DNA from 4 places in the Paenibacillus sp. NPDC058177 genome. Region 4 is predicted to be linked to each of the others. Evidence: riboswitches for the same ligand, from Rfam matches in the RefSeq annotation. Region 4 holds a riboswitch; each other region holds the start of a gene.

Region 1 (7,511 bases), on a different contig from region 4:
CCACATCCTCTAGACGAATGACGGAGGTAGCATGCTCTTCGATGTAACCTTTCATTTTAAGGGCAAGCAGCAGGGATGCGGATGAGGTCACAGGTGCCTCTTCAATGGCCCGGTCGAGAAGCAGACATAAAGCCTTGAATAAGGCCTCAAGAATTTCCGCGTTACCTCCGTCCAATCTTCTTTGTTCAAGGATAAGCTGCTGCCATACACTGTGTATTTTGCCGACATCAGCAATTCTGATCTTCTTCGGGCGCTCGCGTTTGTTCCACCAGTAATCCACCCAGTCACCCGTACACATGACAAAATAATCGCCGCTGTGGCCCAGCGGACTTTGCTTCTCTCCGATCCGCAGATCGTAGATCTCCCCCGGAGGGAATAAAAGCATGTCCCCAGGGAGGACGGTCACCATCTTGCCGTCGATCAGCGCTTCGGACTCGCCTTCTACCTGGAGCCGGATGATATAGGTTTCGAGACCGTTTCGGAATAACTGCCGAAAGGGCTGATCATGGCTGACGTAGGCGCTGAGCTGTATGTTTACGCCAATTTTTTCCATAGTTACTCCTCTTTTCTTTACACTTTCATGACCAGATTGATGAGGTTATTAGCCATATTGTTTCTTCAAAGGAGGCCGGAATTCCTCCTATAATAAATTTATGAAATTACCTAGGAGGTTATCGTCACTATGAGCCAAGGAACTATTCGCGTCATCCAGACCGCTAAAGATACTGCAGATCGACTGACAGAAAAGCAAGCGCTTACCTTCATTCCTGACACTGAGGAAAAAGAAAACACGCTGATCAATATTTATGATGATCTTGAATATCAGGAAATTGAAGGCTTTGGCGGTGCGCTTACCGAAGCTTCGGCAGTAACGTTGGCCAAGCTAAGCGAAGAGAATCAGAAGAAAGTCATTGATGCTTATTTCGATCGGGAGCAAGGCATTGGCTACACCCTTTGCCGCTCACATATTCAAAGCTGTGACTTCTCACTAGGCAACTACACTTATGTAGAAGAGCAAGATGCCGAGTTAGCAACTTTCGATATTTCCCGTGACCACACGTCCATTATTCCGCTGATCAAGCGCGCTTCCAATGCAGTAGGTACAGATTTCCGTCTCTTCTCCTCACCATGGAGCCCCCCAGCCTTCATGAAGACGAATGGTGAAATGAACAATGGCGGCAAGCTCAAACCGGAATACAGAGAAGCCTGGGCCAATCTTTTCGTTAAATACATCCAGGCCTATGCCGAAGAAGGCATCGATATCTGGGGAGTCAGCGTACAGAATGAAGCCAAAGCACAACAAATTTGGGATTCCTGTATCTACACCGCTGAGGAAGAAAAGGATTTTGTCCGCGATTACCTCGGACCTGCACTGGAGAAAGCCGGCCTGTCCCACGTTAAGGTATTGATCTGGGATCACAACAAGGAACGGGTCTATGACCGTGCCAAGGTTGCTTTTGAAGACCAGGCTGCATCCAAGTACATCTGGGGCATCTGCTTCCACTGGTACTCCGGAGATCACTTTGAAGCGTTGTCTGCGGTACATGACCGCTTCCCGGATAAGAAACTCTTCTTCAGCGAAGGCTGTCAGGAAGGTGGCGTTCACCTCGGTTCCTGGAAGACAGGCGAGCGTTATGGCCATGACATCATCGGTAACCTGAACAATTGGATGTCTACTTGGACCGACTGGAATATCCTGCTCGACGAGCAAGGTGGTCCTAACCATGTAGGCAACTTCTGCGACGCCCCGATTATTGGCGACACCGTACAGGATGAACTCATCTTCGAGAGCTCCTACTATTACATCGGGCATTTCAGTAAATATATTCGTCCAGGCGCTAAGCGCATTGGAAGCTCCAAGTACACCGATCATCTGGAGACAACAGCGTTCCGCAACCCAGACGGAACCATTGCTGTTGTCGTCATGAACCGGACAGACAATGAGCTGCCGTTCACCCTCCGTTGCCGTGAACAGCTGGCTGAGACCTCCATTCCGGGTCATGCGATCCAGACACTTCTGTTCAAATAAGTGAACAAGAAAACGGGTACCCTCCTTATTATTAGGACGGTACCCGTTTTCCATGTTGCTAGTGGTACAGCAGCCAGGCTACAAGTGGAGCAGTAAAGGAGCCAGCAATAGCGCACACGGTCATCGCGACCGAGCTCATGGACAAGGACTGTTCCCCATATTCCAGCGCCTTAGCCGTTCCCAGTGCATGTGAAGCCGTTCCTAGACCAATTCCAATCCCGATCTCGCTGCGGACTCTGAACAGCTTCAGGATGTATGGGCCGGCAATGGCACCGGTAAATCCGGCAATCATGACAAAGACAGAGGTCAGGGACGACTCCCCTCCCAAGCTGCCAGAGATCTGGATCGCTACCGGCGTCGTGATGGACTTAGGCAGAAGTGAAAGAATATACTGCTTCGGAAACCCCATCAGCAGAGCCAGCAGGATTCCGCTGAACATCCCTACCAGAAGACCACTTAATGTACCTCCCAGAACCGCTGGAAGGTTACGGCGCAACACATGACGCTGGTTATAGAGCGGATATGCTAAAGAGACCACTGCGGGACCCAGCAGCTTGTTAATCCACTGTCCGCCGATCATGTAAGTCTCGTAGGGAATTTCAAAGTACAGCAGCAGGACGACGACCAGGAACGTCGCAGTTAAGGCTGGCATTAGAACAGGGATGCGAAATCTTTTATAGATCAAGGCCATCACCACATATATGCTTACATTGGCAAATACAATTGCAATCGCAGTCAGAATCATCAAGCTTCCTTCCCTTTCTCTTCCGTACCTGGCAGGGCCCTTTGTACATCCATGCTCCATCTGGCAAACCATCTGCTGGAATGCGCCGCCGCACCAATTGTGACTGCCGTACTCAAGACCAGCACTACAATCAGCAGCAGCCCTTTTCCGCTAAACAGACTTAAGTGATCGACAATACCAGCTGTCGCGGGAATAAAAAATAAGGGAAGATACGCCAAGATCGCCGCAGACCCGTGCTCAATCCATCGGACAGGCACAACCCGGCACAGCAGCAGAATAAAAAGAAGCAACAGGCCGATAATACTTCCCGGTATGGGAAGATGCAAAAGCTGCTTCACAGCCTCGCCAGCCAGGGAGAATAAGTACAGCAGTACCACCTGAGCAATAATTCGCACAATCTTCATCAGACAAAAGTCCCTTCACGGAGTAAACTATCCTTATGTTATTGTAAAAAATGGACTCTATCAGACTAACAGAGATTTCATGATTTTTTCAATGTATAATATGAAACTCTGATGTATTTTCACTAAGTGCCGATTTTTGTTATAATCAATTCAATTCGTACTTATGAATTGAGACATAGAAGAAGGGGACGTTTGCATTGTCAAAAATAATCAAGACTTTAACCATTGCCGGTAGTGACTCCAGCGGAGGCGCTGGCATTCAGGCTGACCTGAAAACTTTTGAGGAATATGGAACGTACGGCTTCAGCGCGCTGACCACCATTGTAACAATGGACCCGGACAACGGCTGGCACCATAATGTCTATCCTGTGGATGCGGCTATCGTTGCTGAGCAGCTTAAAACCATTTTCGCTGGCGGTCCAGTTAATGCCATGAAGACCGGTATGCTGGGCAGTGTAGAAATTGTTAAGGTAGCCGAGCAAGCAATCCGTGAGAATCTGCAGGGCAATGTTGTCATTGATCCTGTTATGGTCTGCAAAGGTGAAGACGAGGTGCTGAACCCGGAGAGCGCGCAAGCGATCCGCGATTTGCTGCTGCCTCTAGCCACCGTAGTTACACCTAACTTGTTTGAAGCAGGTGTATTGTCCGGTCTCGGCAAACTCACTACTATCGAAGATATGAAAGAAGCTGCACGATTGATCCACGGACTGGGTGCCCGCAATGTTGTTGTTAAGGGCGGTAAGGCACTGGATGGCTCCAAAGCAATCGACGTCTTCTTTAACGGTACAGACTACACCGTCTTCGAAGCGGATAAAATCGAACCGGCACACAACCACGGCGCAGGCTGCACCTTTGCGGCTGCGATTACCGGTGGACTTGCGAACGGCCTGACCGTAGACGAAGCGGTTGCCAAAGCGAAAGACTTCGTCTCTGCAGCCATCCGCAACGGCTTCGCGTTCAACCAGTACGTAGGACCGGTCTTCCACGGCGGACACCGCCTGGAACAATAGGTCTCGCCCATCTGGCGAACAATCTTGTCATACAAAAGAGCAGAGCCGATATCCTCGGCTCTGCTCTTTTTATACGGCTATAGTAAGCTGCTCAGCAGCTTTCAACTTGTTAACGAGAGTAGACACCCTATTTGCCTAAATGCGCCCTACAGGCTATTTTCCTCAGGCTACCGTTCCCTCAGTTCTCCCTGACAGTCGTTTCAGCATCTTCACGTTCATTTACGAAGTTAAGATGGCTTCTGCCCCAACCACACATGCTATCCAGTACTACTGCAATCGTTCTACCGTGCTCAGACAGGCTGTATTCCACGCGTGGAGGCATCTCCTGATAAAAGATCCGGTCAATGAGCCCGTCCTCCTCCAGCTCCCGTAGCTGCTTTGTGAGCGTTCCCTGGGACACGTCCGGTATCCTCCGCCGCAGTTCCCCGAACCTCTGCGTCCCGTCCACCAGCAGCATGAACAGGATCAGCGGCTTCCACTTGCCCCCAATAACATCCAAGGTTGCCAGAACGCCTGTCAGTCTGGGCTCCTGCGAATTTCGTTTCATCATCATCACCTCTCCTGTTCTCTCCATCATACCTGTGACGCCCCTCAATTGCACGTCTCTCCTGATAGTACGAATTTTCGTACCGGGTACGAATAAAGTGCGTACTGTGCAGCGCCGTTATTTTACCCAATAATAGAATGGAAACCAACAAACGAATAAAGGAGAACAACCTATCATGTCAACTCTTACTCTACAAAATCAGCGGGTCGTTATTATAGGAGGAAGCTCCGGGATTGGATTGGCAACAGCCAAACAAGCGGTGGAACAAGGTGCATCCGTCGTTCTGGCAGGTCGGTCCTTGGACAAACTGGAACTAGCAAAGGAAAGACTGGGCGAAGACTCCGTAGAAATATATACTTTGGACAACAAGGATGAGGAACAGCTGAAATCCTTTTTCGAGCAAATTGGGCCATTCGATCATCTGTTCACGCCTGGCGCCAGCTATGTCAGAGGGCCGATTACGTCAAGTGCGGAGGTTGCCCGCAGCTGCTTTGACGCTAAATTCTGGCCGCAATACAATGCTGTAAAATATGCTGCCCCGCAGATGCGCCCCAATGGCTCGGTCGTACTGATGTCTGGTGCCTTTGGGCAAAGACCGCTCACAGATGGCGCTTCCTACGCTGCCTGCAATGGAGCCATCGAAAGTCTAGGTAAAGCGCTGGCGGTGGAGCTGGCTCCTATTCGGGTCAATGTCATTTCCCCGGGAACGATTCACACAGAATTTAACTGGGAAGGCGCCGAACAAGCGGTTCGGGACGAATCCTATAACGCCTATGCCAAAATCAACCTGCTCGGCCGGATCGGCACAGCCGCAGAAGCCGCACATACTGTTGTATACCTGATGACGAACGGATATACCACCGGCAGCACCCTGTTCCCGGACGGCGGCTATATTTTACGCTAATCTCTTAGCATACTCTAAAAACAAAAGGTGCCCCGGACAGCCAGAAAGCTGGCTAATTCGGGACACCTTCTATGTATTTTCTGAATTATTTCTGTCCAGTCATGGCCAGATAGCTTGTCTCACTCACGACACGGCGTGCGGTAACATAACGATCAGCATAATACGATTCCGACAATTTACTGATGCGAACGCCCTTGCTGCTGGAGGAATGAGCGAACTCACCATCACCGATATAAATACCTGCATGAGAAATTCCGTTACCAAGGGTATTGAAAAATACTAAATCTCCGACACGAAGATCTTCTTTAGCGACAGCTGTACCCGCTTTAGCTTGGGACTGCGAGGTGCGCGGAAGATCTCCCGCATTGAACTTGTTGAATATGTATAGAATAAATCCGGAACAGTCAAAACCCGCTGTTGTTGTGCCTCCCCATACGTAAGGAGTACCAAGGAGTTGGTTCACTTCATTGTCGATCTTAGCGTTAACGTCACTGGCAAATGCGGCTGGTGCTGCAGTTAATAGAATAGCGGCTCCAAGTACAGAAACAATAAACTTCTTCAGACCGTGATTCTCCCTTCAAATGCCTACGGAGTTAGCTGAGGGTTCGGTTAAAGGTTTCCCTATATTCCCTTGCTTTCAGGAATAATTCACCCAGATGTGGTTCCCCCGTTTTCAACGATTGAAATTCGGCAACATTGATTAATATTTTGTAACTATTTGTATAGTAGTATAGATGTCCCCCTCCTGTCAATGCCATTTGATAGATTCACAACTTTATTTGCTCTTACATTCTTTCTACATATTCATAGATTATACTGCTATTTATCGCTTATTTTTCAGGGGATCGACCCTGCTTTTTCTAGCAATTCTTCCTCTATCAGTCCCGCATGTGTACATGAATATGCAGATGAAAAACTGGTAACATTCTTGTAATCACTGCGGATATATCAGCTATTTTGTCACAACTATTTTCATTTCCAGAATCTTATAGGCAGCTATCTCTAGTGTAGGTTATATTTTCGGAATAGCAAAAAGACGCTACAAACACCAAAGAATTGGAGTAGTAGCGTCTTTTATTGGCACATATAATCAATAACAGAAAGTTAGAAATCTTAAATCGCTTTTACAGAGAGTTCGTTCTTTAAAATCGACATTACCAAGGCAGTTGCTTATCTTGGTGATAGAAACCACCTGTTGGACCATCGGCTGGCAGTGTAGCAAACTTAATACTGGTCAGACTTCCTTCTCTTTCATCCAAGGAGGCTTTCTCTCCTCCAAGTCCAGTGCGGACCCAACCCGGGTGAACGGAATTCACCTTGATCGGCGTGTCCTTCAGTTCGTGTGCTAAATGAACAGTAAAAGCATTCAAGGCTGTTTTAGAAGCATTGTATGCAAATGTCTTCATTGAATAAATTGGAGCACTAGGATCTGAATGCGCGGTCAGAGAGCCGAGAATACTGGACAGATTTACAATGCGGCCTGCTTCAGATTTACGGATAAGCGGCAATAAGGTTTGTGTCAGCTGGATCAGTGAGAAAAAGTTAACATCGAACGTTTCTCTAAGAAGTTCAATTGGGAGTGTACTTGTACGGTTAACAACTTCGACCGATACACTTTCCTCATCCAATAAGATCCCCGCATTATTGATTAATATATCTAGTTTCCCAAAGTTCTTCTCAATGTAGTCATACACAGCAGCATGATCTGAGATGGTATTCACGTCAATTTTAACGCTTACTACATCTAATCCTTCTTGTTTCAGTTCCGCTGCAACAGCTTGTCCTTTTTCCTCATCGCGGGCGCCGATAATTACGGTAGCACCTATTTTGCCAAGACCACGAGCGGTTTCCACACCAATTCCACGAGTAGCT
Region 2 (7,511 bases), on a different contig from region 4:
GGGTTCTGTGGCAAAATCGCTAACTGACGGGCCACTTCTTTGGTGGAGAGGTTATGAATGGATTTGCCGTCCAGCATTACACTGCCGCTCTTCGGCTTCATGATCCGGGCCATCGTCTTTAGAATCGTCGACTTTCCGGAGCCGTTAGCCCCGACAAGCGCCGTAATTTTCCCTGTTGGAAGCGTCAGGTTCAGTCCCTTAACTATAGTGGCTTCCGAGTACCCGATGCTTAGCTGTTCTGTATTCAAACGTTCTGACATGATCTTCACTCCCTGTAGTTTTTCGGGGTATGCCCGTTAATATTGGATTTGTAGAATAAATTAAGCTCTTGATTTGGCGAGCAAATATAAAAAATAGGGTGCGCCGATTACAGCCACTACGACGCCTGCCGGCACTTCCGCCGGCTGCATGATCCAGCGGCCGATCGTATCGGCGGCCAGTAGCAATAGTCCGCCTGTTAGAGCAGCGGCCGGCAGCAGCACCTGATGCCGCGGTCCCACCAGCCTGCGGGCCAGATGGGGTGCAATCAGACCAACGAAGCCGATGCCGCCGCTGACAGCCACGCAGGAGCCTGCAAGGGCTACCGCAGCCGCGAGCAGCAGCAAGCGTTCACGCTCCACTGGAGCGCCAAGCCCGGTGGACATCTGGTCGCCCAGATTCATTACATTCAGCACTCGGGCTTTATAGAACGCGAACGGCAGAAGAACGACAATCCACGGCAGCAGCGCCAGTACAAAGCGCCAATCGCCACCCCAGATCTTCCCGGCCATCCAGGTGGCCACGAATTGATAATTCTTGGGATCAAGTCTCAGCGCCAACACAATCTGGTAAGCGTTGATGCCTGCGGCAACCGCGATCCCGATCAGCACAAGCCTTGCCGGGGACAGCCCTTCCCGGCGAAAAGCCAGGATGTAGATTAGCGCGGCTGTAAGACCGGCGCCCAGCAAGGCTAGCAGCGGAAGCACGTAGATCGGCGCCGCCGTTGTAGCTGGAAAGAAATAAACAAGATGACCGCAAAACCGGCACCTGCGGTGACCCCTAAGGTAGAAGGTTCAGCTAATGCATTGCGCGACAAGCTTTGCAGTATACAGCCGGAGACTGCAAAGCCCGCCCCGACTAGCAGCGAAATCACGATACGAGGCAACCGGAAATCAAACAGGATTAGCTTCTGTTGATGATTTCCTTGTCCGCCGATCGTATGCAGAACCTCCAGCGGTGAGAGACGCATAAAGCCTGTATTCATGCTGATGACGAACACAGTGGCGATAAGAAAACCGAGCAGTGACAGAACCGTGATGTTCCTTGTTCGTCTCTGCTTCTCATAAGTACTGAGGATGGGCTTACTCATGACAGCGCCCCCTTCCGTCTGCTCGCCAGATAAATAAAGAACGGTACACCAAGCAGCGAGATTAGAGCGCCGATCGGCGTCTCATAAGGTGCATTCAGGAGTCTGGCTCCAATATCTGCAAAGATCAGCAGCAGACTGCCGAGTACAGCTGAACAAGGAATGACCCAGCGGTAATCAATGCCAACCAGGTAACGTGTAATATGAGGAATCAGCAGACCGACAAAAGCAATCGGACCTACAGCCGAAACCGCTGTTCCGGCAAGCACCACAACTGTGAGCATGCCTCCGGCCTGCACCAGCCTTGTATTTTGTCCAAGTCCTGCTGCCACCTCGCTGCCGAGGCTAAGCAGTGTAATGGAACGAGACATCATCATTGCCACGATAAGGGCAACGAGGATTGGCGGTGCCATAATCTTAAGCTGACCCCATGTCGTTCCGGCGACCCCGCCGGCCAGCCAGAACGTTAGATCCTGAGACAGGTGGAACAGGATCGCTACTCCCTGGCTGACAGCGAGCAAGAGCGCACTTACTGCAGCTCCGGCAAGTGTAAGACGAATGGGTGTTAATCCATTGCGGGAGAGGGAGCCAATCCCGAACACAAGCAAGGCCGCTAACGCTGCGCCGATAAAACAAAACAGCATAATCAAAGTGAAAGGCATCGAAGGTGTAAAAGCAAACGCTAAGGCCAGCGCAGCTGTCGCTCCGGCATTCAGACCAAGCAGGCCTGAATCCGCTAACGGGTTACGGGTCATCCCCTGCATCATAGCTCCAGCTACGGCAAAGCAGGCTCCAACCAGTGCCCCGGCGAGGGAACGCGGGATGCGCAGCTCCCATATCACCTGATGCTGTCGTATGTCAGGATTAAAATGAAATACTGCTTCCCATACTGTCGATAGTTTAATATCCGCAGCACCTACTGAGATCGAGAGCGCCAGTCCGAACAGAATACCTCCCAGACCAATGATCAGAATGAGGATAGCCGCTGCCGGTCGCGAAGTAATCGGAAGATCAGGAGCCCTTAACTTGGTGCTATTTATCTAATCTGAATCCTGGGATGAAACCATTCAATAACTTGTCTCCTTATTGAGTAATAACAAGAATCATTCTCATTATCGCAAATATATGAAATATGTACAATATCCCGATGAGGACATCTACAAAAATTGCGGTGGATCATATGAAAAACTTATTATTTAACGAGAAACTTCAATACATCGTCAATGGTTTTGGAATCTGCAGTAGCTCCGCTATACAACCAGGTGCTGTTGGAACTCAGCTCATAGACATGTCCCGCTTTGACTGCAGGGATACTTTTCCAGGTCGCGCTATTCAAAATTTCCGAATTGTCCGATTTGTCACTGTTCACCAGGAAGATATGATCAGCTTTCAGTTCAGAGAGCTTCTCCAAAGAGATCGGATTCCACGTCGCTCTCTGATCTGCCGGAATTTCCGTCACCAGGTTTGGTGAAGCAAGTCCCAGATCCTTATACAACACTTCCCCACTGGCACGTGTCTCATCTACTAGGTAGAAATTCTTTTGCACCAGCCACAAAGCAGCAGCTGACTGTCCGCCGGCAACACTGGCAAGCTTCTCTTTAGCTTCTGCGGCTTTCTGATCATAATCTTTGATCGCTTGCGCGGCTTCTGCACCCTTGCCGAGCAAATCACCAATAGTCGTCAAGGCTTTGCGCCAGTCTTTGTTCACGGCATCGCCAAGCACATACGTAGGTGCGATTTTGTTATATTGATCATACAGGCCGTTCTGAACCGCAGATTCCGAATCCACGATGATAAGATCCGGCGCAAAGCTAGTCACCGCTTCAAGCGGAAGATCATAGCTGATTGTCGGAACCTCTTTTAATTCTGGAGACAGATACTCCTGTATTCCGTTTGGAACCGACCACTGTGCTACAGGTGTAACTCCTAGTGTAACGAGGTGATCTTCAAGATAGGAAGCAAGCACACGCTGCGGATTGGCTGGAATGCTGACCTGATGACCCATAGCATCTGTTACCGTCTTCGCTTCCCCTTGATTCGGAGCTGCAGTAGCTTGAGCAGAAGGAGCAGCCGTTGATCCAGCAGCGCTATTAGCCGCGTTCCCGGCATTGTTATTGCCACAAGCAGACAAGATCACCATGAGGGCCGCTAGACCCGCCATCGCCAGCTTTGTACTGCCTGATATATTTCTTTTTAATGCAAACATTCAAAATCCCCCTTGTATCTGCTTCCATTCCTATTCTATATAAGACGAACTTAAGATCCGAACGTAAGGCTCGGTCGTCACTTCGGTGGAATGTTTGGACTTCCGGCCGCTGTTGTCTCCAGATTTCATCTGAATAACCGCTTTTGCGGTTGAAATCCGGACACCAGCTTAGGCTTCCGATGCGAGCTTTCCTTCGGAAAGCTTTTAGGCGAGCGCTTTCGCTCCTACAGTTCCAACCTTCCCCCTTCGTTCCTTCTCGCTTTTTGTTACTTTCTTTTGTTCGGCTTATATAGATCATTACCTCTTATCTTAACTCTTTTAAATGATATTGATTCTCATTATCTATGTCAACATAAATATTAAAAATTCTACAGGGTTCGCGCCTGTTTGACACAAACAAAACGAATGGAAATAAAAAAAGAAGCCGCATCGCGGCTTCTCTTCAATGTACAGCTACTCCACAGCTATTTATTCAAATGATAAGGCACTGTGGCGACCACGACATCCTTCTGGTTCATTAGGTAGGAACGAATCAAGAAACTGGTCTGGTTGTGCAATAGAGCCTGCCACCAATGCTTCGTAATAAATTGCGGAATCAGGATCGTAATGTGATCTGTCGAAGCGGTCTTCCACTCCACCGTATCGATGAACTTAAGCAGCGGGCGGAGAATGCTGCGGTACCGGGAGCGCAGGACAATAAGCCGTACACCCGGATTCCATTCTTCCCACTTCTGCTCCATCCGGTGAATCTCCTCTTCATCAAAACCGACGTACACTGCAACCACGTTATCTGTTAACGACTTGGCGTAACTAAGCGAATGCAGAACGGCGCGAGTAACGCCAGCTACAGGCACAACCACGGTGCTTCCTTTAATAACTGGTTTATCTTTGTCAAGGCAGATACGAAGCTGATCCGCTGTATTCATGTAGTGACCATGTATGCGGTAGAACACGAACATTACGATTGGCAGGAAGAGAAAGGCCATCCACACACTGGAGAATTTGGTGATGATGAAAATCAAGGTAATCGTTAATGTCGTCAGCATGCCGATTGTATTGACAGCAAATTTACTTTTCCAGCCAGCCGGCTTCAATTTGTACCAGCGAACCATCATGCCCAGCTGAGACAATGTAAACGGAATGAACACACCGACAGCATACAGTGGAATCAGACCTTCTGTATTCCCGTGAAATGCGGCTACCAGTAGTGCAGACATCACACCGAGGAAAATAATCCCGTTCGAGAAACCGAGCCGGTCTCCACGAACCATGAACGCATGCGGCATGTATTTGTCTTTGGCAAACATACAGGCGAGCAGCGGGAACGCTGAGTAAGCGGTATTGGCTGCCAGGAACAGAATGACAGCGGTAATCCCTTGAATGAAGAAATACAGCACGCCGCGTCCAAAGGTGGATTCAGTGATCTGGGATACGACGGTAGCTTTCTCGTCGGGCACAATGCCATACCAGTAAGCCAGGACGGTTATACCTGTGAACATAATCCCTAGAATGAGGCCCATGGCCATTAGGGTTTTTGCCGCGTTTTTCTCAGCAGGCGCTTTAAAGTTCGGAATAGCATTGGATACAGCCTCAACCCCGGTCAAAGCCGAACAGCCAGAGCTAAAGGCCTTCAGGAGCAGGAACAAGCTAACATTGGATACGGCAGTCCCGATCTCGGGAACATGGGCATGCGCACCGCCCGTAGCATATTTTATAACCCCTGAAATAATCAAGACAAAAATGGAAATAACAAACAGGTATACAGGAACAGCAATGAAAGATGCGGATTCTGTTACACCGCGTAGATTAAGTATCGTTAGGATGATAATTACGGTAACTGCAATAAGAACGGTATGACCATGCAAGCTTGGAAAAGCCGATGTGATCGCATCTGTCCCTGCTGACGCACTTACGGCAACCGTCAAAATGTAATCCACGAGCAAAGAGCCCCCAGCCAAAAGCCCGGTCGGAACGCCTAGATTGTTCTTAGCTACGATATAAGCACCGCCGCCTTGTGGATAAGCAAAGATCGTCTGCCGGTATGATAAAATCAGAATCGCCAGCAGTCCCAATACGGCAAGTGCAATTGGCAGTGAGTACCAGATCGCAGTGAACCCCGCGGCGACCAGTACAATCAGGATTTGTTCCGTTCCGTAGGCCACAGACGAGAGCGCATCTGAAGACAGAACAGCCAGTGCTTTCACCTTGGATAACTTTTCATGATCGAGTTCGTTGGATTTCATCGGACGCCCGATCAAAAGTCGTTTTACTTTGCTTACCATTGTAGAAACAGTTCCTCTCTTTGTGAGTTGAATCGGTCATACCGTGCGCCGTTTTCACGGGTGGATTTCATAAATGCAGGCACAAAAACAAGCATACGGAAATGATCCGCATGCCTGGGGCATGGTCATTATCCCACTTTTGCTTACGAGGTTAGCTGGCGGATTCGGGCTGTGGTAGCCCTACGGTTCGGCCGTATAGGCCGCTTCCGATTCACCCCTTTGGCATCGTTATGCCAAGATTGGTTCCCCCGTTTTTCCTAGGAAAATTCAGCGCATATTCAACTTCTCACAAGGTCTAATATTAGTCTACAAAGTGCATCCAGTAAAGCGGTGAAAAAAATGAAAAAAGAATGAAAAAACATTCAAAACCCGCAAATTTTATATCGGGAACTGTCCGCTCTTTCATTCTCTTCTATTATCCCTTCGGCCCGTGTTTTTATAACATTTTGACGTTATTTGTGACGAATCAGCAGGGAATATTTTTTGGTTGTACTTGCTTATGCTTCTTCTGTTTCCTGCTCCAGCGGCTTACGGCCGAACCAGAGCAAAACCGTGATCAAGGCAAAGGCGATTAGCGCCATAAAAGGAATCGTGATAAAACCAAAATAATTCAAATAATCTTTGTTGCAAGGAACTCCCACTGTGCAGGGAATAATCTTGCTAAGCGCGGGAATTTTCTGTTCTGCGTAATGATACAGTGAAATGCTTCCCCCGATAATGCTCAGTGGCAGCACATAAGGAATAATGCGCTTGTCTCCCCGGTACGTGGCAATGCCTAGCAGAAATAGCTGGGGATACATAAAAATGCGCTGGAACCAGCAGAGCTTACAGGGCTCATACTTTAGAACCTCACTTAGATAAAGGCTGCCTGCCACGGCCACTACTGACACAAACCAGGCCAGATAAAGAGCGTTACGGCGGCAAAATAGGGAGAATTTACTCATTTCACTTGGCCTCCGCCGCTTTGGCTGCAGTATTCACTTCCGCCGAAATAGCGTCAAAGTTAAACGGCTCTGCGGATTTCACGCCATTAATGAAGATGGTTGGCGTATTATTAACCCCTGCGTCAGAAGCTGTCTTGATGTCACGCTGCAATTCGTCATAATACGTACGTTCCTTGATGTCCTTGCGCAGCAGCTCCAGATCAATGTTCAGCTTCTCCTTCTCAGCTAAGCTAACCAGATAATCCTCAGTCGCCCACTTAGCATTTTCATCGCCTTGATTTGCATATACGGCATCAAAGAACTTCCAGAACTCATCCGCATTCTGATGGTAAATGGACAGGGCAGCAAGTGAAGCTGTTTCGGAATCAGGACCGATAAAGGCCATATTTACAAAATAAAAAGAGGCTTTTCCTGGCTCTACCAGCTCTTTCACGATTTGCGGTTTGATCAATCCCGTGAACTGGGCACAAGCGGGACATTTGAAGTCTCCAAATTCAACAATTTTAACTGGTGCATCCTCTTTACCCAGTCTCGGCAGCTCACTGTAATTGAAGCTCGTTGGTGCTGCAGTTGTGGTGGTGGAGGAAGTATCCTTCGCTGCCATCATAAATAGGACTACAAAAATAATGACTACAAAGACAATTGTACCGATAATAAACATTCTGTTCGTCTGTTTCTGTTTATCTTGCTTGGTGCGGTCTCTCTCCTGCTTGCTCAATTGAGAAGCCGCTGGA
Region 3 (7,511 bases), on a different contig from region 4:
CTCTTTTATAATAGCCAGATCTTCACTTACGGATGACTTCGCCGCACCGTAACGCTCCGCAAAAATGGACAGCGGCAGCAAATCATGCGGCTTCTCCAGCAAAAATTGGGTCATGTCAACCAAACGCTGACTTCGTTTTAGTTTCTTCACAGAATACTCCTCGCCAAAACCGAATATTATAGAAAAATATATCACTTTTGTACGGGTTTATACAAGAGAAGCCTGCTATGTCAGCGACCGTACTGCATATACTTCCTTACAAAATCCGCGCAGTCCATTATAGATCCGCGCTACTTTAGATTGTTTGGACACCAGTCCGAACACGGTTGGCCCGCTGCCAGACATCAGCACACCGTCGGCTCCCAGCTTGATCATTGCATCCTTGAGCTGCTGCACCTCCGGGTGCAGCTTCAGTGTCACGTCCTCCAGGACGTTGCCTAGCTTGCTGCACACACCGTGAAAATCGCCAGCCTCAATCGCCGCGCGCATTTCGCTAGCGGACGGATGTACGGCTATATTCCCGGCACGCACGCGGCCGTACACCTCAGCCGTCGATACATTGATCGGCGGCTTCGCCAGCACCACCCAGCACTGCGGGGGACTTGCAATCGGCGTCAGCTGCTCCCCACGGCCCGTCGCAAGGGCAGTGCCGCCCGTCACGCAGAAAGGCACGTCCGAGCCCAGCTCGGCGCCGAGCTCTTGCAGCTCCTGCGCGGGGATCCCGAGGCGCCAGAGCCGGTTAAGGCCGCGCAGCGTAGCTGCGGCATCACTGCTGCCGCCGGCGAGTCCGGCAGCGACTGGAATTCTTTTATCCAGATGGATATGTACGCCGCTCCGCACATTGTAGCGGTCTTTAATCAGCCTTGCTGCCTGAAAGGCCAAATTCTTCTCATCCAGGGGGATGTATCCCGCCTGGCTGGATATTATAATCGAATCCCTCGGCGTCTCTGATAGCTCCAAACGGTCTGCCAGATCCACCATCGTCATTATCATTTCCACCTCATGAAAACCGTCAGCGCGCTTATTCAATACGTCCAGCATCAAATTGATTTTGGCCGGCGCTTTTTCGTACATTTTCAAGGCGTTCACCCACCTTCAGCTTTTCCCCTAAAAACAACTTAACATATTATATGAGAAACTGGTATCGAAGTCCATTCTTCAAATGTAATGGGCCCCAAGACAGCACAAAAGACGCCCCATTGTGGCAGCGTCCTCTTCAGGTTCATACACCCTAAGCCTCAATCCGATCTGCGTGCAGCCTGCTCAGCGAGCTGAATGGCCCGCTTGACCATATTCCCGGCATCCTTCGCTCTGATTCCGCCCCAGCCTTCGCGCTCCACAGTATCATAGAACCCCAGTTCCTTGGCCAGCTCGGTCTTCAGTTCCTCCGACATCGTGCTACGTCTTCTTCGGCTCACTTAAGGTTCCTCCCTTAATGCGTATTTGATGATGAGCAACTTGCCTTACTAGTATGCTTGCCAGGGGAAGAGATCATTCATCCAACAAAAAACAGCCCCCAAAAGGAGGCTGCCCATGAATCGTTAAGATTTAATATACATGATCCGCATCTGCCCGTCATCTTCACACACTGTGATTTCCACAGATTCGGTAAGTATATCGGCATAGCTGTAGGAGACTCGTTTGAACGTTTGCTGCTCCTGATCTAGTTTGACAATAAAAACAGAAGGGTACGTTTCTTCCAGGACACCGGTGCGTTCGACGGTTTTACGGCGACCACCATTTGCACGTAGCGTAATCTTATGACCGACGTGAGCTTCGAGACTGCGTTTGATTTCCAACAGCGCGTTATTAGCCATTGCCTGACGACCACCTCTTTCCTTGTCCATTATACATCATTTTACAGACCTTGTCAAAGTAAATAAATAATTATAAATTATGCCAAAAAGGATGTCAATGGATTTTTTTCGGAGGAAAGATTGGCTGTAATAATTACCTTGTTATCAGTAATAGTTATTCGCCTGGATCGACTGATCTTGAATTGTCCTTATGAGGAGTGTGTCCTGTTCCCGCCATATTATGAGCGAAAGACCCTTTTTTAAAAGAAAAAGAAAGAACCGGGCGGAAGCCCGGCTCTGATAAATTATATAGCCGCGAGACGGCTCTCTCTTCCTCTAAGACGCGTAAACCCGTGTTAAACGACTGAAGGGGTAACCTTCAGCGCAGAGAGGTTCTGCAAGCGTGGCATCCCCACCCGGAAGCTGCCGCGTGTCTCAATGCCTCCCACACCCTGATTGCCGCTGATTGTATTGCTAAGCACATCGTTCAGGTTAACCGTATCCCGGACGGAGGTAAATGACGCTTTGGCGGCCACATAGACAGGGTCCAGCGCGTGAATCAGAATCCGTCCCGGCGAGCTGGCAAAGTTAGCGCCTGCGCCCAGCAGTGCCTCAAAATGCGATTGGCAAGCACCCGCAATGATGGTGAGCGAGTCAAAATTCCGTTCATACTCCCGCGCGACCCGAACCGCGGACACAAAATTCTGCGAATTTTTGTAGCTGTTCAGGCTGTAGAGATCATAAGTATGCTGCTGCCTTAACACCCCGTCATGACCGGTAATCACCACAATATCCGGACGGACACGGGGCAGTAGCCGGTGTAGCGTATCCGCCATGGAAGACTCATGAACATGATGACCCTCCGCAGGAATCCGCAATTGCTCATACAAGCTAAGGCTTTTATTCAAATAGGACGCATCCCCGTCCAAATGCAGCACTTTGCCTGGTACTTCAAAATAAGCCGCTTCTGCAGAGGATTGATTCCACAGCCCGCCCGTACTGTTACCGCTGCGCTGTGTCTGGTCCTGACGGTCCTTGTGCAGCTGTGTTAACGATTCCTTTGCCTTTATCTGCGCTCGCTGCCCCAGCTCTGTGATCCGGGTAGGAGGCACCTGTACCAAGTCGTCCAGGGGGGAATCCGCCAGCAGACGGAATTCTGTCCCCTTGATAACGGCTCCGGTCTGTACGATGCGCTCTACTCGAAAAGTCACGTCACCGCCATAAGATTTGCGAACGACCAAGTCTCCTGAATTCATCAAAACACCACCTTTACCCCATCGTATGGGCAAAGGCCGCGGTTGGTTCGTATTCCAGCGTGATTTTAAAATATCTGCCCCCAGTTAAGGATGGGAACTGTTTCTGCTTAACTCAGACGACTCCTGCAGCCAAAAGAACTCCGCTTAGCCGGGCGTATTCCTCCAAGCTAAGTGTCTCTCCGCGTCTTGTTGGCTCGATTCCTGCTTCGCTTAGCAGCGCCTCCAGGCGCTCGCGTCCCTCTCCCGGGAAGAAACGGGCCTTGAGGTTATTAGCGATCGTCTTGCGCCGCTGGGTAAAGGAGGCCTGTACCACATCGAAGAAGTGCTTCTCATCGGCAACCTCTACAGGCGGACGCTCCCGTACCTTGAGTCGGATCACTGCCGACTCCACATTTGGCTGCGGGATGAATACGGTATGCGGCACAATGCAGACCAACTCAGGCTCACTGTAATACTGCACGGCGATACTCAGACTGCCATACTCTTTGCCACCTGGAGATGCTGCCATCCGTTCGGCAACCTCCTTCTGGATCATAACAACGATATTATCAAGCGGCAGCTTCTCTTCTAGCAGCTTCATAAGGATCGGCGTCGTAACGTAGTAGGGCAAGTTAGCAACTACGCTTACTCGATCTACGGAGGCAAAGTCCTCCTTGAACAGTTGCTGTAAGTCCACCTTCAGGACATCATCATTACGAACCTTTACATGGGGATATGGTGACAGTACATCCTTCAAAATCGGGATCAGCCGTCTGTCGATTTCGACCGCCGTTACTGCACCCGCCGTTTGTGCCAGGCGCTCTGTCAGCGCCCCGATTCCAGGACCGATCTCCAAAGCACCTGCAGTATCGTCCAGTTCAGCAGCATTTACAATTTTGTCGAGAATATTCTGGTCAATCAGAAAGTTCTGGCCCAAACTTTTTTTGAATGAGAATCCGTACCGTTGAATGATTTCCTTTGTCCGTTTAGGGGTTGAAACGCTCTCTTTGTCAGTCATGAAGTTATGCCTCCCTGTTCAATTTGGGCGAGGGCTCCGGCAAACTCCTCCCGCGTAATACCAAACATTGCAAGCCGCTTGAAGAGCTGCTTGCCATTGCAGTACCCAATACCAAGCAGATTGCCAAGTGCCATCCGCCGCTCTGCGGCCCGGGGATGCACGAGCATACCTGCCGCCATCAGGTCATCCAGCCCGATCAGGGCCGGTGCGCCCTCAAAGGACGTATGTACATGTGCCAGCGCGTGGCGAATCGCCTCAGGTGTAGCATTCTCCACGCCAATGTCACCCTTGCGGGTCGCATCCTTCTCGGGGATGAAGGCATGCTTGCAGCCTGGCACCTTGCTTGAAACGATCTTACGGATACGCTCTCCTGCATGGTCCGGATCGGTTAGAATGATTACCCCCCGCCGCTCCATGGCGAGCGCGATTTTGGCAATCACCTTCTTGTCCACCGCGGAGCCGCCAGTCTCAATGGTATCAGCCTGTACCGCCCGCTTGATGGCTATCGTGTCGCTCTTGCCTTCGACAACGATCACTTCCTTGATCATAGTGTTGACTCCTTCTCGTAAACGCAAAAAGAAGAGGATTCGCTCCCCTTCTTTTTGGCTAAAGAATGTATAAGTGATGAGCGGTAGCTCTGCGATCATTTCATGAGCACATGTTATTCTTAACTGCTACCCTCACTATAGCTGATTCAACCTAATTTTGCAAAAGCCAGGACTTAGTTAAGCTCCGGTTTTACAGGTCCAATCACATACACCGTACGCGACTTGCGTCCGAAGTTACGTGCATGGTTCAACGAATCGTAGTAGACATCCACCTTATTGCCTTTGATAGCACCACCAGTATCTTCTGCACGGCGGAAGCCAAGGCCTTCGATATATACCCACCAACCGATAGGAATTACATTAGGGTCCACTGCAATCGTACGTCCTTCCGTTACGCGTGTGCCGGAGGCGGTACGAGTTCCAATTCCCGGTTCTTCTGAAGAATAAGCAGTCATCGAGACGTTCTTGATTAATTTCTTGTATTCAAAATTGACGCCCGATTTAGTGGCGACATTGCTGCTCTTGGCACTGGTTTTTGTTGAAATGGTAGCATTAGCTGTTTTGGAAGTTGTTGTTTGGGCCACTGTAACAGGTTTAGGGAGAGGCTTTGTGCCAACGGCGATAATCTTGTCTTTGGTCACCGTCTGAACTTCTTTCCCAACCATACGCATGGAAGCCAGTTCACCGTCTTGATAAATCTTTTCGATGTGCTGGATCATGACGCCTGGTGCGCCCGCCTGTGCCACTCTAACTGTTCCCTTGGTAAGGGAGGGGTCTGCCGTCTTGATGACTCGATATGGCAAGTTCGTTGTCCGTTGTACAGTTTGTTTGTTAATGCGGACAATCTTGATATCCATATTGGCAGAGATAGTGGTATCTAGCGAAGGGAAAATCTTATCATGGCCTTCGAGGGCAATACCCAGCTTCTTGATGGCCTGACCGATTGTTTTCTCGGTCGTATAAAAAATCTTTTTTGCACCATCCGCAGTAAGACTGAATGGCTGCGCACGGTTAATCACGACACGGTCGCCGTCTTTTATTTCATCACTAAGGCCTATAGATAGTTGATCATGCGGCTGCAGCGAAATTTGCTCTTTTGCTAGTGCATCACTGAGAATCGCTTCACGCGTTTCCAGAGACTGCGTTTTCCCGTCAATTACTAAAGTGATCTGCTTGCTGCTTTGACCGTGCACGTACAGCAGAATGATCAGCGTGATCAAAATCGATAACACGCCGGCAAGTGAAAGTACGCGAAAGTTCACTTGTTCCCACCGTAAAGCGTAAGACCTGCTGGATGATTGCGAATCATGGGATACTTCTGGTTGGAATACGCCCATTCTCTCCATCCTCCTTACATAGCCCCGTCGTCAGCTGTATACCAAGATGACTGTTATCATTCGGACGAAACTATTCGAGATTGTCACAGGACACGCTATTTGCAATACCTTTGCGTCTCCTGCTCATGGATCGCCTGCCCGGCATAGTGCTCCCCCCACATCTGTTATATAACAGTATGCAGGGTACATGCGCAATATTCAAAATAAAAGAAGCCTAAAAGAGTTCTATGAGGACTCTTTCGTGGCTTCTCCGATGTCAGAATACGCGGCTCATGCACGAGGTTTCCTCTCTTACTTTCGCTTACGGGGTTAGCTGTCGGGTTCGGACGAAAGAGAGACGCCCTATCTCGGGTCACCCGCTCACGGCGGTTGCCCTAAAATTCACCCCAAAGACCACGTGAAGAAATCAACTACTGTCTGCGGCATTCTAAGCTGTACTTGATGTGCTCTGTATACGGCAAACAATATTGGTTCCCCCGTTCTCCATACGGAGACTCAGCGAGACGATCCATGATAGCGTGGGCTGTCACTGTAACAACAGCTCACTGCACTGAAAAGATGATATCCTGTTTTGATGCATGTTGTAAAGGACGATTCAACCACGTTTACGCAAATATATGGTTAAAATATTGTAATATTCGGCTGTTTTTTTGTTAAAAAAGTTTAATACATCGGCTATACTCTATTTTTCACCGTGTTTCCTCCCGATTTCACTCAATGACAAATCGTTCCAGTGCGTTCGCATACGTAATTTCAGCCAATTCCTCCCAAGTTATCCCTTTAATTTCTGCCGCAGCTTCTGCCACCAACTTGACATGAGCGCTCTCATTTCGCTTCCCACGGAAGGGGTGTGGCGTCAGATACGGGGAGTCTGTTTCGATCAATAAACGGTCCAGCGGCGTCTGCGCCAGCACCTCTTTGGGAACCCTTGCATTCTTGAACGTTATCGGTCCTCCGAAGGATAAGTGGAATCCCAAATCCAGGCACATTTTCGCTGTTTCCCAGCTACCCGAGAAGGAATGCATTACACCGCCAACCTCGTTAGCCTTCTCCTCGCGAAGAATTCGCACTACATCCTCATGGGCCTCCCGATTATGAATACAGATTGGCATTTTCAGCTCGCGGGCTAGTCCGATCTGCTTGCGGAAGACCTCGTGCTGCACGTCCTTCGGTGAGGTATCCCAGTAATAATCGAGTCCGATCTCACCAATGGCGACGACCTTTTTGTGGCTGCATAGCGAGGCAATCCAATCAAGGTCCCCCTCCTTCATGTCAATCGCATCCTGTGGATGCCACCCCACTGCTGCATAAATATAATCATACTTTTCTGCGAGCTGCATCGTGGTTGGGATCGTCCCCCGATTGAATCCGATATTAATCATTTTGCTGACACCGGCCTCTACCGCACGAGCAATGACCTGTTCGCGGTCCTCGTCGAATTGCGGGGCATCCAGATGGGTATGTGTGTCGAATAAGTACATGTACTGTTGTCCTCCCGGTCTTGGTCTCTATGTTCAAAAATAACTATTTAATCTTTATTTTGCGAATATTTCAGCAACAGAGTCAGGCAGTTGTGA
Region 4 (7,511 bases):
GTGGCCGCCATTGCGGAGGCTTTTGACCACCATCCGCATATTACGATTGATTATAAAGCAGTCACGCTTCGCTTGACGACACATGAAGAGGGTGGAATTACGCCGCTGGACATTCGTGGTGCACAAGAGTTTAATGAAGCCTTCGAGAAGGCCCGCTAGCCAGTCGTATAGTCCTTTAACATAGCAATGGTAAAAGAATACTCATACATGCGAAAAAGCCCGTGTCGCAGGATGTAGATCCTGACACGGGCGTATTTGTGTTGTCTCTCTAATGAAGCTCTACTTCTTCTCAGCCAGCCATGTGGCCACGTTCGCAATTTCCTCCGGCGCCAGCTTTTCCTTGAAGGAAGGCATTTGGCCCCGTCCTTTGGTTACTATACTGTAAATCCCGGCAGCGTCATGCTGGCCACCTTCGTTTTTCAAGCTAGGTCCTATCCCGCCCTGAAGCTGATCGCCATGGCAGGTGATACAATTGGCTTTCACAGTCGCTTCTGCCTTGGCGGCATCAAGCTGAATTTCAGGCATAGTAGGCTTGTTCTGTTCCGCTACCTCTTCTTTACCTGGAAGTGTGAACATTAGAACTACCGCAAAGGCACAGGCGGCAAAAAACAATCCGCTCATGATCCATTTTTGCATCCCCAATCGTCCCTTCTATGTAAGCTGCTCCCTACATTATAGCGGAAGGTGAAGCGTTATCATAGCATTTGTGGCAAAAAAATGAACGACTATGCGATACTTCTCTAAACTTCCTTTAACAAAGCATCATTTCTCATAGACCATACAATAAAATGGTTTACTTCCAGTGGGTGTCATTCGTTCGTAAGTGTCAGTAATCGTAAAACCACTTTTTTGATAAGTCCGAATGGCCCGCTGATTCCAGGTTAGTACCTCCAAATCGATTTCCCGCTCAGGGTAGCGTAGAACTGCGGCTTGGACGATGGCACGGACAAAGTGTTGGCCCATTCCGTGACCACAAAGCTCTGGACGCATACCAATCCCCAGACGCACCACACCCTCCATCGGGAATAGCTGTGCGAAGCCGCAGAGATCGCCTTCATCGTTCAGCACAGACACATACTGCTCACTGCGCAGCTGGGCATCGCCGAACTCAATGCCGAGCTCCTCCATCTGTTGCCAGGGCATCCAGCCATATATATTGTAAGGAGGCTCATAGCTCCATTGGCAGATGTCTTCGGCATGGCTGGTCTCCATGGGTACCACATGGAACGTAACAGGTAAATGCATCATCGGGTCGTGAGACCTCCTTTCCACAGGATAAAGCTCTATAATTTAATTATATACAAAAAGCATAAGATCAGGCGCAGAAAGTCAGGAAAATGTTGTTTGGTGAATCTCAGGAGGGGTAATGAAGAGTAACAGAAACGACAAAAAAGCCCTTCTCCAGATTTCGATAAAATCGGGAAAAGGACTGGCTTATGACTTATAAATTATTGTACATCGTCAAAATCTTGAGCATCCGTCGCAAGCGCCTGATAAGCATCCGTGCTCATCACGCGTTTAGCACCCACATAACGACTAACATAATAGCTTTCACTCAGCGAGCTGATCGTTACACCACGAGAAGATGAAGCATGGGCGAATTTTCCTTCGCCAACATAAACGCCAACATGGGAGATTCCTTTGCCACTGGTATTGAAGAATACCAGGTCGCCCGCTCTAAGTTCATCACGGGACACCGTGGAGCCCATCTGATATTGGGAACCGGATTGGTGTGGTAGGTCAATACCCATCTTGTTGAAGACATACATTGTAAAACCAGAGCAATCAAATCCACTTGTAGTCGTGCCGCCAGCTACGTACTTGGTGCCGATAGCCTTGTCAATCACCTTATCCATCTTGGAATCGGCGAAAGCGCTCCCTGCTCCAATAGCGGTAAGCATCATTGAAAAGCCAAGCACTGCTGCTGCTAATTTCTTCTTCAAAAGTGTAAACCCCTTCCAATGCCTACGAGGTTAGCTTAAGGGTTCGGTTGAAGGTCCCCTATGACCCCTCTTCAAACAGGAGGTCAATTCACCCAAAGTGGTTCCCCCGTTTCCCTAATGATTAGGGAACTCGGCATATACCGTTGATTAGAATTAGACTGCTATATGAATACATGACAAAACCTTATAAAAAGGTGACTCAATAATTACAAAAATGTTACTAAAAACTCACTGCGCTAATTGTAACAAACACAGCGTCGCTTGGCAATCATTTATAGCATATTTGTGCGCAAAAAAATGGGATTTTAAGAGCGGATTCTCACTATTAACGTTGAAAATAGAGGACAAACTAAATTTTCCAAAATTTATTGAGTTTTTTGGCGCAAAATATGATTCATCTATTCCAAAGAGGTGTATACGTATACTATAAAATAGGAAAAACCCGGAAATTGACTATGATGATAATCAAGTCTCCGGGCACAGTATAGGTATGAGGTTAAATGGAATGATTGTATTTTAGAGGTTAGTTTAGTCGTAGGCAACCGCTTTATAAGCAGTTGTGCTCATGATTCGTTTGGCACCAATGTAGCGATCAGCCCAGTATTTCTCACTCAGTGAGCTAATAATGACACCGCGGGAAGATGAGGATTGAGCAAATTTACCATTGCCGACGAAGATACCGACATGAGATACACCGTTGCCGAGTGTGTTGAAGAATACGAGGTCTCCTGGACGCATTTGACTGCGAGAGATGGAGGTTCCTGCGTTATATTGCGATTGGGATGTGCGCGGCAACGAAATGCCGATGCTTTTGTATACATATGTAGTGAATCCAGAACAATCAAATCCGGCCGTGCTTGTTCCTCCAGTTTTGTAGGAGGTTCCGAGGGTTTTTGTAATAACCGTGTCCATTTTGGAGTCTGCTGAAGCGCTATTGGTTCCGATACCGATGGCGAGTGCCAAACCTAGTGTGGCTGTAACAATGATTTTCTTAAAATTCTGTCTGTTCAAAAGATGTACTCCTTCCAAGGCCTGCGAGGTTAGCTTAAGGGTTCGGTAGAAGGTCCCCTATGATCCCTCTCTTACGAGATCAATTCACCCAAAATATGGTTCCCCCACTTCCCGGTGCAAGGAATTCGGCGTTTTATGCACCTAAAGTGTGACGTATCGACAACTGCATACATGACATAAGCGTAGATATTAAGAAATACCTTCAAAAGATTACAAAGTTGTTACTAGTAGTACAGAAGCCATTGTATCAAACCCGTTACCATTTTGCAAATCGCTCTGCTGAAGATGACAAAAAAGAGTCGCGGCTCCTGTTATCCAGGAACAGTGACTCTTCTAATATGCCCCGAGGGGGCGGATTTATTGTGGAAATGCTTTACTCCTCCATAAGTCATATTGAGCCGCAATGCCCCACAATTTGAGGAGTGTGGACGGGAGCGGAAGGAGTTGGCGGATCAGGAGTGCAGGCAAGCCAGGGAAGTAAATAATCCCCAAGGCGTAGATCACCAAGAGCAGCAGACTGCCTGCTCCCATCACGATTGATACCCCTATCGCGGTGAGAAGGCACCGTAGGGCGATTAGCAGGGAGGAGAACATGCCAGTTCCTGCTGTATAACCAAACTGCATGTACAATAGCAGCAAGCGGATAACATATACATAGGCACACCAAGCCAGAATATAGGGAACACCGTTCAGCAGCAGCTTATAGTCCATTAAAGACGACAGCAGCAGTGCATATATCTTGGGTGCGAACCAGTAAACGGGCAGGAGGGCGAGTAGCCACTCTACCAGGCTGAAGATCAGCACGGACAGACCATGCTTTTTCATGCCGGGGAAAAAGAACAGACCGCGTTCTCCTGAGCGCTCCTGATGCAGCTCATGAAGCAGGCCCGCCCGAATGAACGGGGAAATGAGCAGTCGCAGCAAGGTTAACCCTAACAGCAGGCATAGCCAGCGCTGTACGTCAGGGTCGGAGGTAAGACTATGCTGACCCTCGATGTAGAACAGCAGCCTGGCCATACCGCTGCCCCCCGCGTTGTGGTCGGGATACCGCAGTAGGACTGATACTACGGCCTCCCGTACGAAACCATACATAAAATAGCCCCAGAGTAGCCGGTAGATGAATAGCAGTATCAGAATATAAGTTTGCTCCTTCAAACTTTGCCAGCCGCGAATAATTGATGTTTTCAAGCTCATCCACCTCACCAGACCAGAGTTCCAAGCACAGTTTCAAGCAGTTTCGACAAGGTTAGCGTCCAGCGGGAGAGGGTATCCGGCTTGATCTCCGCCAGCCTGAAATTGTTGATATGTTTGTTCTCCAGCAGAAGGGTGTGCTGGGGATCGATCTCTGCCGACAATAGCGGGGAGCTGGAGATCAGCTGGAACGCTGTATTCTTGTTGTCCCCATTCCAGACTCGCTCCACGGTGTGGCCATCAGAGAAGGTGAATTTAATGGGGACATTCGCGTAGTGGCTACCTCTGTTGCTGACCTTTACGATGGATTCGTAGCCTTGGCCGGTGCCGGCATTTTCTTTGGTACGCATCTGGATATCGTCGATCGAGAAATCAGGAGCTCCGCCGTCATAGATATAAAGATCGAAATAGTTCTGCCATGATTTCTTGGTCACGTTCTCTACGACCTTCTGAAAATCACGGGTAGAGGGATGGCGGAACCGGTATTTATTCGCATAGGTGGACAGGATGGTATCCATAGTTTTAGTGCCGACCTGCCGTTCGATGTCTTTCAGCACCAATTTGCCACGGAGGTAAACATTCTGGGTATAAGCATTTGCTCCGCTATATTTCCAGGTTTCCAGTGTGAGGGCCTGAGGAGAGGTCACCAGGCTGGCTTGAATGGGCAGATTGGCCATCACACCGTATTCTTGCTCCATTAGACGGTCTTCGGCATAGGAGGTGAAGCTCTCATCCAACCAGGCTTCCTCAAATTCGTTGCTGGCTAACATACCATAGAAATATTGATGGCCTATTTCGTGAACCACCGTTCGTTCCAATGAGGTGTCTGGAGAAGACTCGGATGCACCGAAGGCTGTAATCAATGTGGGGTATTCCATTCCTCCAGCCCCGTTGGCATCCTTGGGCGGAACCACTATTGAGAGTGTGGAATAAGGATACGGCCCGTACCATTTACTAAATGCGCTTAGGGCAGCCTTCGTAGCTTGGAAATAACGCTCCTTGAGGTCTTTATGCAGCGGGTCCAGGTATAGCTTGATTCGCACACCAGGAACTTCCGGCGTGGAGAAGGCCTCTTCGGTGACCACAAAATCAGGAGAGGCAGCCCAGGCAAAATCATGGACGTCGTCAGCGTAGAATTGATAAATTTTCTGATTCTGCTTTAGTTTAGCGGTCTTCACCGGGAATCCGGTGGCAGCCACGGTATACTCAGGAGGCACAGCTATCGTCACATTGTATATGCCAAAATCGCTGTAGAATTCTGATGTCCCGTGGTACTGATGCAGATTCCAGCCTTCCTGGGTTACTCCGCGGGTTCCGGCGGGTTCATAGACGCTAATCTTGGGAAACCATTGTCCGGCCATAACGAAGTTTCCCGCGATCCCCATCCGGGCGAATACTTTGGGTAGCTTGACCTCAAATTGCAGCTTGAGGGTTACACTTTCCCCGCCGTTTACGGGTTCAGGCAGATGTAACTTCACCAATGTGCGGTCATTGATATTTCCGTCATCGGGTTGAACATACTGCACTCTCTGGATGAGAGAAGTGCCTTCTGAGGTTCGCACATCCGTCAGGATCATGCTGCCGAACCCATTGTCGGGCATCTTGTCACTTCGCAGCTCACCGCCGGATTCTTTCATAAAAGTCGTATTGCGGGATTCAAAGGCATTGGGATAGAGATGAAAATAAAGATCGCTTACCGGCTTACGGCCGGGATGGTTCCAAGTTACTGTCTCTGCGCCTTTTAATGTGGCTGTCTCCGGGTCAAGCTTCACGTCGATATGGTACTCGGCGACTCTTTGACTCAGCGCCTCGGACACGGGAACGGGTGCGCTCTCCGGGAATGCCTGCTGCGCGTTGCCCTTTCCGGGCGAGACAGCGGGGGACTTGGCCGCTTTTTGGGCAGACATGCCTGCCAAGGCAGGGCTTGCACCTGGGTAGCTCCACAAGCTCCCGCCCAGCAGCGTTAGGGCGGCCAGAGCCAGAATGCTGATTTTGGTTCGAAATGTCGGTGGCTTCATACTGTGATTCCCTCCCGTTGACAAGCATCTACGGGATGTATATGTTTGCAATCGCCGGATTATTAGCTAAAATTAAATTATTCGTAAGAGGAAGGACGTGCATCTGTGGATAACAAGCAACCGGAAGGCAAGAAACAGATTGCCTTGAATATTGTCAACGCGAAGAGCAAACATAAAGGATTTGGAGCAGGCTCAATTGATTTGAACAATGTGTCCCCCGTCATTATTGATAACGGCGAAGCTATCATTGATATCGGGGCTATGCACGCTAAGAGCAAGGTGGAGAAGGGCATTAAGTTCTCCATGAACCGTGAGGATGTTCCGAACGGGAGACAAGTCTGGGTCGTATGGGTAGCTGTAGACCGGACAGCCGAGGGCCAGCACTACGCCGGAATTACGGCTTGTGAGATGTGGATTGACACTGAAGCCCGTCGCGGGTGGAAGATTCTGGCCGAGCATGTGAACAAACTTGATTCTGCGTTAAAACGGAAAGTTATTGTGGAAGGGCTTGGCCAACCGGAAAAGGCGGCGCTGAAATCCCTGCTTATATCACATAATGAAGAGTGGTGGGAAACTTCGAGGGAAGAGCTGAAGGCGGCACTATCGGAATAATCTTCAGAATTTTGCCGGATTTATCCGTCCGTTAAGCAGACATCCCAGCAAAAGGCTGCATCTCCTGTACTAGGGGGATGCAGCCTTTTTAGTATTCTATAATTGCTAATAGAGCGGAGTGCGGCAACTCAGGCAAATCGAACGATATGGATTCCTTCCGGTACAGCCGATCAGCCGATCTTGGATTGCCTCGGAGCATTAAGCTTGCGCTTTAGTTGGCTTACCCGCGCTTGGCTGATTCCCAGGATCTCGGCGAGCTGCTTCTGATTGGCGAATGGATGCTCTTCAATGGCCCGCTCCAGTCGCTGTGTCATCTCTTCAGTCTTCTTCCGTTTGACACTGCTGCCAGGGTCGGCGGTAGCCTGAGGAAGGAGCGGAGAAGGTTCAGGCTCCTGCGGGAGACGCTCCGGATCACCGAGTTCCTTCAGACAGCTGTTGCAGATGAATTGATCCTTGTAATAGCTCACGTGGTCCAGACTTCTGCAGAAGGTGCATTCCGTGGAGGTGTACTTTCTAAGCACAATAACATCCTCATTCATAATGAAAAATTCGATAGGATCTCCAATGTCGATATTGCGTGTCATGCGGATTTCCACGGGAACCACAATTCTCCCCAGACTGTCCAAATTCCGAATCATACCCGTATCTTTCATACCATGTCCCTCATTCACATGTTTAGATTTGGTGTTTCTTTTATTATAACAGAAATGTAAATAATTAGAGTTAAGAAAGCGTA

Evidence for each region. Region 4 has a riboswitch for cyclic di-AMP ahead of ACFVU8_RS29610 (C40 family peptidase). Riboswitches for the same ligand answer to the same signal wherever they lie in the genome.
Region 1: it holds a riboswitch for cyclic di-AMP, as region 4 does, so the genes downstream of both, ACFVU8_RS09110 (C40 family peptidase) here and ACFVU8_RS29610 (C40 family peptidase) in region 4, are expected to answer to the same signal.
Region 2: it holds a riboswitch for cyclic di-AMP, as region 4 does, so the genes downstream of both, ACFVU8_RS04250 (APC family permease) here and ACFVU8_RS29610 (C40 family peptidase) in region 4, are expected to answer to the same signal.
Region 3: it holds a riboswitch for cyclic di-AMP, as region 4 does, so the genes downstream of both, ACFVU8_RS29395 (resuscitation-promoting factor) here and ACFVU8_RS29610 (C40 family peptidase) in region 4, are expected to answer to the same signal.

What each region holds. Positions count from the first base shown of each region.
Region 1 covers NZ_JBHVVB010000001.1:1,915,455-1,922,965, forward strand. Annotated here, with positions in the region: gene ACFVU8_RS09075 (AraC family transcriptional regulator) at 1-553, opposite strand, end outside; gene ACFVU8_RS09080 (glycoside hydrolase family 30 protein) at 683-2,029, shown strand; gene ACFVU8_RS09085 (LrgB family protein) at 2,088-2,774, opposite strand; gene ACFVU8_RS09090 (CidA/LrgA family protein) at 2,774-3,178, opposite strand; gene thiD (bifunctional hydroxymethylpyrimidine kinase/phosphomethylpyrimidine kinase) at 3,376-4,188, shown strand; gene ACFVU8_RS09100 (winged helix-turn-helix transcriptional regulator) at 4,367-4,738, opposite strand; gene ACFVU8_RS09105 (SDR family oxidoreductase) at 4,911-5,639, shown strand; gene ACFVU8_RS09110 (C40 family peptidase) at 5,725-6,201, opposite strand; cyclic di-AMP (ydaO/yuaA leader) riboswitch at 6,206-6,342, opposite strand; gene ACFVU8_RS09115 (SDR family oxidoreductase) at 6,794-7,511, opposite strand, start outside.
Region 2 covers NZ_JBHVVB010000001.1:898,318-905,828, reverse strand. Annotated here, with positions in the region: gene ACFVU8_RS04270 (ABC transporter ATP-binding protein) at 1-260, opposite strand, end outside; partial or broken gene ACFVU8_RS04265 (FecCD family ABC transporter permease) at 321-1,348, opposite strand; gene ACFVU8_RS04260 (FecCD family ABC transporter permease) at 1,345-2,385, opposite strand; gene ACFVU8_RS04255 (iron-hydroxamate ABC transporter substrate-binding protein) at 2,538-3,551, opposite strand; gene ACFVU8_RS04250 (APC family permease) at 4,016-5,833, opposite strand; cyclic di-AMP (ydaO/yuaA leader) riboswitch at 5,959-6,116, opposite strand; gene ACFVU8_RS04245 (disulfide oxidoreductase) at 6,331-6,777, opposite strand; gene ACFVU8_RS04240 (DsbA family protein) at 6,779-7,511, opposite strand, start outside.
Region 3 covers NZ_JBHVVB010000013.1:43,094-50,604, forward strand. Annotated here, with positions in the region: gene purR (pur operon repressor) at 1-150, opposite strand, end outside; gene ispE (4-(cytidine 5'-diphospho)-2-C-methyl-D-erythritol kinase) at 226-1,080, opposite strand; gene ACFVU8_RS29370 (small, acid-soluble spore protein, alpha/beta type) at 1,239-1,418, opposite strand; gene veg (biofilm formation stimulator Veg) at 1,542-1,817, opposite strand; gene yabG (sporulation peptidase YabG) at 2,153-3,052, opposite strand; gene rsmA (16S rRNA (adenine(1518)-N(6)/adenine(1519)-N(6))-dimethyltransferase RsmA) at 3,165-4,049, opposite strand; gene rnmV (ribonuclease M5) at 4,046-4,597, opposite strand; gene ACFVU8_RS29395 (resuscitation-promoting factor) at 4,771-5,934, opposite strand; cyclic di-AMP (ydaO/yuaA leader) riboswitch at 6,218-6,445, opposite strand; gene ACFVU8_RS29400 (TatD family hydrolase) at 6,645-7,415, opposite strand; gene ACFVU8_RS29405 (HD domain-containing protein) at 7,470-7,511, opposite strand, start outside.
Region 4 covers NZ_JBHVVB010000014.1:22,376-29,886, reverse strand. Annotated here, with positions in the region: gene ACFVU8_RS29625 (4a-hydroxytetrahydrobiopterin dehydratase) at 1-159, shown strand, start outside; gene ACFVU8_RS29620 (c-type cytochrome) at 280-636, opposite strand; gene ACFVU8_RS29615 (GNAT family N-acetyltransferase) at 763-1,248, opposite strand; gene ACFVU8_RS29610 (C40 family peptidase) at 1,449-1,943, opposite strand; cyclic di-AMP (ydaO/yuaA leader) riboswitch at 1,948-2,089, opposite strand; gene ACFVU8_RS29605 (C40 family peptidase) at 2,472-2,954, opposite strand; cyclic di-AMP (ydaO/yuaA leader) riboswitch at 2,958-3,095, opposite strand; gene ACFVU8_RS29600 (hypothetical protein) at 3,312-4,142, opposite strand; gene ACFVU8_RS29595 (M1 family metallopeptidase) at 4,154-6,163, opposite strand; gene ACFVU8_RS29590 (YwhD family protein) at 6,269-6,775, shown strand; gene ACFVU8_RS29585 (AbrB/MazE/SpoVT family DNA-binding domain-containing protein) at 6,946-7,428, opposite strand; gene ACFVU8_RS29580 (copper amine oxidase N-terminal domain-containing protein) at 7,499-7,511, opposite strand, start outside.